Regions from separate parts of the Clostridium sp. TJA032 genome, predicted to be linked through region 1. Evidence: predicted binding sites of a transcription regulator. Region 1 holds the regulator's gene; the other holds the start of a gene.
What was found. The regulator CtsR, encoded in region 1, represses protease genes until heat stress. The targets are predictions, from matches to a motif close to AAGGTCAANNAAGGTCAAAT.

Region 1 (3,436 bases):
AAAAGCTGGTAAGATATATTACTTTGGTCCTAATGGTATAGAGATTAAAAAGGGACAGAATGTAATTGTTGAAACTGCTAGAGGTGTTGAGTTTGGAGAATGTGTAATAGGCATAAGAAAAATAGATGAAGAAGATATAGTAGCACCTTTAAAATCAGTTTTAAGATTAGCAACAGAAGAAGATATAAATAAACATAGAGAAAATAAGGCTAAAGAAGTTGAAGCTTTTGAAATATGTTTAAAAAAGATAGAAGAACATAATTTAGTAATGAAATTAATAGATGTAGAATATACTTTTGATAATAATAAGGTAATATTTTATTTTACAGCTGAAGGTAGAGTTGATTTTAGAGAATTAGTAAAGGATTTAGCAACTATATTTAAAACTAGAATAGAGCTTAGACAAATAGGTGTTAGAGATGAAGCTAAGATGATAGGAGGACTTGGTCCTTGTGGAAGACCTCTTTGTTGTTCTACCTTCTTAGGAGATTTTGCATCTGTTTCAATAAAAATGGCTAAAGAGCAAAGTTTATCATTAAATCCTACTAAAATATCAGGAATATGTGGTAGACTTATGTGTTGTTTAAATTATGAACAAAGTACTTATGAAGAAATAAGAAAAGAACTTCCAAGAGTAGGTTCTATAGTTGAAACTGAATTTGGAAAAGGTGAAGTTGTAGCTAATAATGTTTTAAAAGAATTAGTAAGAGTGAAGTTACCAAGAAAGAATGAAGAGATTATACAAGACTTTAAAATGTATGATGTAAAATTAATTTCAGGAACTTATGAAGGTGAAGTTGAAGATAACAATATTAGATTAGAAATTACAGATGAAGCTGATAAGGCTTTAATTAAAAATTTAATAAAAGAAAATTAAAAAATAATACGGTATGGGGGTATTTCTTAGCATAGTTATTATAATTTTGTTAGAATACTCTAAATATGCTTAAATATAGAGATTAAATACTTTAAAAGTTAGAAGAAATGTGATAATATAAATATGGTATTTTTATACCAACATTTTAGGAGGTGTTTTATTATGGCATACAAAATATTAGACACATGTGTAAGCTGTGGAGCATGCGCTGCTGAGTGTCCTGTAGATGCAATATCACAAGGAGATACTCAATTCGTTATAGATGCAGATACTTGTATCGAATGCGGAAACTGCGCTAATGTTTGCCCAGTAGGTGCACCAGTTCAAGAATAATATTATTTAAAGATCATCTTAGGATGATCTTTTTTTATTATATTTAAATACTTTCTTCAGAAGAAATATCTAATATTTTTATAGTTGATTTATTAGGTAAAGAATTTTCTGAAACAGAAAGTATTTTTTCTTTAATTACAGGGTATGCTTTCATTTTTATTAGAAATTTATCTATAGTATTTAATTGAAAATTTAATTTAGTTGTTTTATAGTGCATAGGTATTATATATTTTGGATTTATCTTGTTTATTAACTTTTTTAAATCATCTATAGAAATAGTAAATTCTTCTCCTACAGGCACAAATAAAATATCAATATTACCTAGTTGTTCTATTTGCTTTTCAGAAAGCATATGACCTAAGTCTCCTAAATGACAAAGATTTAAATTATCACAGGTTATTTTAAATATAAAATTTCTATCTCTTTTTAAACCAAAACAATTATCATGGAAAGAAAAGAAAGATTTTACCTTACAAAAGGTGTTTTCGTAATTTACTAATTCTTTTAAAATTTTTGTTTTGTCTTTTATATATTTTGTGCAATTATGGTCAAAATGCATATGACTTATTGTAACCAAATCTATATCTCCTCTATAAGGCTTATAGCCTATATCAAAGTCAAAGGGGTCTAATAATATACGTTTTCCTAAGTTTGTTTTTATTAAAAAGCAGGAATGTCCTAACCAATAAATATTCATTAAAAAATCCTCCTATAAAAATTATTTTTATTATTGACACATATAATAGAAATAAACATAAAATATAAGAATGATTTTGGTAAATTAAAACATTTATATAAAAATAATCTATTAGCTCCTGTATTACATTGATTAAGTATGGCAAATGTATTAATATATATTGTGTATTAAGGTCAGTAAAGGTCAAATTTTGAGGAGTGATATATATGGCTAAATTGTCAGATTCAATAGAGGATTTTTTAAAAAAATTATTAGATGAAACAGAAGATAATAATTTAATGATAAGAAGAAATGAATTAGCAGAAAAATTTAAATGTGCACCTTCACAGATAAATTATGTTTTAACTACTAGATTTACTTATGAAAAAGGATATCTCATAGAAAGTAGAAGGGGTGGCGGAGGCTACATTGTTATAAAAAAGGTAGTTCATGAAGTCCATGCAGATAGAAGAGATTTAATCTATGATGAGATAGGCAAAGGCATTACATACCATAATGCAGCAGCTATTATAGATAATTTGCTTGAACATAATATAATTGATGAAAAAGCAGCAAATCTTACTAAAGTTGCTATAAATGATAGAACGCTACAAAGTTCTAAAAATATAAATGAAACTAGAGCAGATATATTCAAAGCTTTACTTATGGTATTACTTAAGTAATTTATAGGAGTTGAAAATATTGCTTTGTAATAATTGTAATAAAAATAAAGCTACAATTAATTTGTTAAAAAAGAATAAAGGAAAAAATGAGAGTTTTATGCTTTGTGAAATGTGTGCTTTAGAGGTAATGAAATTAACCTTAGATGATGAAAATAAGGGGTTAGATGAGTTCTTAGCATATTTAAATAAGTATATAGATTCAATGGGGAGTTTAGGAAAAAATTTATTATGTGATAAGTGTGGAACAGATATTAGAGATTTTAAAAAAAATAATTTTTTAGGATGTCAAAACTGTTATGAGATTTTTAGGGAAGATGTATTAGATTTTTTAACATCAAATAATTTAGGTTTAAAACATATAGGAAAGGAACCTAAAACTATAAGTAAGGAGCTTAAAATATTACAATTATCTATTTTAGAAGAAAAATTAAAAATTAATATACTAAAAGAAAAGTTTGAAGAAGCTACTATTATAAAGAAGAAAATTTTAAATTTAAAAGAAGAATTAAGGGAGGAATAGATTTTGTTTAAATATATTTCTCCTATTAATAATAGCATTATAATTGCTTCTAAAGTTAAGATTTATAGAAATTTTGAAGGACTTAAATTTAGAAAATCTTTAGAACCTAAGGAAGATACAGAAATTTTAAACTTAGTAATAGAGGTTTTAAAAGAAAAGAACTTTTTAGAGAAATCTTATTTATTTAAAGATAAAGAAGAGGAAGATATCTTATATAAGGATATTGATTTTATACATGAAAAAAATAAATATATAACCTTTGAAAAAAAGAGAGATTTTAATGTGTTTTTGAATGAAGATGAGCATATTGGGATAGAATGTACAAATGGTGGACTAAGTTTAAATGA
Region 2 (3,436 bases), on a different contig from region 1:
TTTTCTCTAATATCTTCTTCTATACCCTCATTAGATTTGTTTTCTAATAAGTATCCACTACCAATATTAGAAGTCATTATTATTATAGTATTTTTAAAGTCAACAGTTTTACCTTTGTTATCTGTTAATCTACCATCATCTAGTATTTGAAGGAATAAGTTAAATACATCATCATGAGCTTTTTCTATTTCATCAAATAATATTACTGAGTATGGATTTCTTCTAACAGCTTCTGTTAATTGTCCACCTTCTTCATATCCTACATATCCTGGAGGAGGTCCTATTAGTCTAGATACTGCATGTTTTTCCATATATTCAGACATATCTATTCTTACTATATTATCTTCGCTATCAAATAAGTTTCTAGCTAAAGTTTTAGCAAGTTCTGTTTTACCAACTCCTGTAGGTCCTAAGAATATAAATGAACCTATTGGTTTTCTTTCATCTTTAAGACCTGCTCTAGCTCTTATTACAGCATTTGCAACTGCAGTTGTAGCTTCATCTTGTCCTATTACTCTTTCTCTTAATTCTTCTTCTAATCTTAAAAGTTTTTCTCTTTCACTTTCAACTAATTTTGTAACAGGAATTCCAGTCCATTTTGAAATTATTTCTGAAATTTCATTTTCAGTAACTTCTTCTTTTAATAAAGCATTCTCATTATCTTTTTCCATGCTTTCTTCTTGTGCTTTTATTTTGCTTTCAAGCTCTGGAATTTTTCCATATTTAAGCTCTGCAACTTTATTTAAATCGTACTCTCTTTCATATTTCTCAACTAATCCTCTAGCTTCATCTAATTCAGCTTTTAAATCTCTAATTGCTGAAATATGAGATTTTTCTTTTTCATACTTAATTGTCATCTCATCATTTTTATCTTGAAGCTCTGCAAGTTCTTTTTCTAAAGAAACTAATCTTTCCTTAGATGCTTCATCATTTTCCTTTGATAAAGCTTCTTTTTCAGTTTCAAGCATTAAGATTTTTCTTCTTATAATATCTAATTCAGTTGGAAGAGAATCTATTTCACTTCTTATCATAGCACCAGCTTCATCTATTAAATCTATAGCTTTATCTGGTAAATATCTATCTTGAATGTATCTATGTGAAAGTTTTGCAGCAGCTACTATTGCTGAATCATGAATTCTAATTCCATGATGAATTTCAAATCTTTCTTTTAATCCTCTTAAAATTGATATAGTTTCTTCAACTGTTGGTTCTTCAACTATTACAGGTTGGAATCTTCTCTCTAAAGCTTTATCTTTTTCTATATATTGTCTATATTCATCAAAAGTTGTAGCACCTATACAATGAAGCTCTCCTCTTGCAAGCATAGGTTTTATTAAGTTTCCAGCATCCATTGCTCCATCAGTTTTACCAGCACCTACTATTGTGTGAATTTCATCTATGAATAAGATTATTTTTCCTTCTGAGCTTTGAACTTCTTTTAAAACAGCTTTTAATCTTTCTTCAAATTCACCTCTATACTTAGCACCAGCTATTAATGCACCCATGTCTAATGAGATAATTACCTTATCTTTTAATCCTTCAGGAACATCTCCTCTTACAATTCTTTCTGCTAATCCTTCAACTATAGCTGTTTTACCAACACCTGGCTCACCTATTAAGATAGGATTGTTTTTTGTCTTTCTTGAAAGAATTCTAACTGCCCTTCTTATTTCTTCATCTCTTCCTATTACAGGATCTAATTTATGTTGTTTTACAAGTTCTATTAAGTTAGTTCCATATTTATCTAAAGCTTCATAAGTTCCTTCAGGGTCTTGTGAGTCAACTCTTTGACTACCTCTAACCTCACTTAAAACCTTTAAGAAAGCATCTTTAGTTATATTATTCTTTCTTAAAATTTCTCCTATAACACCATTTTTATCTATTTCCATAATTGCAAGCATTACATGTTCAACACTTATGTATGAATCTTCAAATTGCTTTGAAATTTCTTCTGCTTTTATTAAAACTTCATTTATTCTTCTTGTAGCAGTAACTCCTGAAGATTGTGCTGCTTCCCCTAATACCTTAGGCATCCTGTCTATTTGAACATGAATATCTCTCTTTAATGAATCTATATTAACACCCATTTTTTCAAATATATTAGGAATTAAGCCATCTTTTTGATTTACTAAGGCTGAAAATAAGTGAATTACGTCTAATTGTTGATTATTATATTTAACTGCTATTTCATAAGCATCGTTTAAGCTTTGTTGTACTCTTAATGTCATTTTATCTGCATTCATTTTATCACCTCAATATTCTCTTTTTTCTATCTTCTGTTACTATAATACTATAAAAGTCAAAGAAAGTCAAAGTCTATTTTTCACTTTCATAATTTATTAATCTAAAGGTAAAATTACTTACAATTTATTATAAAAAAAAGTTTTAAGTAATAATTATTTAATTATAAGGATATTTCATTAAGAATTTATTCATTTTTGTAAGTTCTTCTATATATTTATTATTTAAAATTACTCTATTGTTATACTTTCTATATGTTGGTATTATTAAAATATAATAAGTTTGTTAAAAAATAAATAAAGGAGGGTGTCTTAAATTTGGAGTTAAAAGTTTTTGATTTTACAAAAAGCACTTTAGAATTACTTAAGGATATGAAAAAAGATTTAGCCTATAGTGCAAATTTATTAGATGATTTTTTCTATTCTCTGCTTGAAAATTCCTGTGATGGTTTTTTTAACATATCAACTAGAGTAAAATCAGCCTCTAGTTTAAAGGAAAAAATCATAAGGCATAATTATTACATAAAATTTAAATCCCCTAAGGATTTATTTAAAAATCTTTCTGACTTAATAGGGGTTAGAATAGAATGTAGATTTATAGAAGATGAGGAGCATATTTTTAAATTTTTAAAGACTATTTTTAATTGTACAGGAGAAAAAGGTTTTTCTTATTCCGCTCAAAATCCTAATATTTTTTTAGACCTTAGAGAGAAACAACCTCTAAAACAAAAAAATGGTTTTGAACTTTACAGAATAGATGGTTTTATTTTAAATGAAGGAGAAAAGTATAATTTTGAACTTCAAATAAAATCAATGGTAAATAATTTTTGGGGTGAAATAGAACATAAGATAATTTATAAAAATTATAATATGATTTTAGGAGATAAGTTTTATAAAAATATATTAAACTCTATAAAAAATAATCTTTGTTTAATAGATAATCAACTTTTAACAATTTTTAATCATGTAAATACTCATATGGATAGTTCTAATAATGTTGGCTTAAAAAAAGAAGGAATAGAAATGTTATTATCTAAAATGATTTACGATATTTATTCTTCTAAGGTTAAAAATGATTTAGGTATTTCTATAGATTTTAGAAACGCCTGTGATATAATAATAGATTATATTTTTACAAAAAATAACTGTAACACCTCACAGGAATATTATAATACCTTTGTAAATACTTCTGTTAG

Region 2: a site for CtsR is predicted at 2,296-2,315, ahead of clpB (ATP-dependent chaperone ClpB). Genes of this name have one in related genera too.

Annotation. Positions count from the first base shown of each region.
Region 1 is NZ_JBZEFB010000003.1:204,522-207,957, reverse strand. It holds gene AC4FRL_RS09345 (PSP1 domain-containing protein) at 1-877, shown strand, start outside; gene fdxA (4Fe-4S ferredoxin) at 1,040-1,210, shown strand; gene AC4FRL_RS09335 (MBL fold metallo-hydrolase) at 1,254-1,907, opposite strand; gene AC4FRL_RS09330 (CtsR family transcriptional regulator) at 2,114-2,569, shown strand; gene AC4FRL_RS09325 (hypothetical protein) at 2,589-3,089, shown strand; gene AC4FRL_RS09320 (protein arginine kinase) at 3,093-3,436, shown strand, end outside.
Region 2 is NZ_JBZEFB010000001.1:754,699-758,134, forward strand. It holds gene clpB (ATP-dependent chaperone ClpB) at 1-2,243, opposite strand, end outside; gene AC4FRL_RS03420 (GTP pyrophosphokinase) at 2,559-3,436, shown strand, end outside.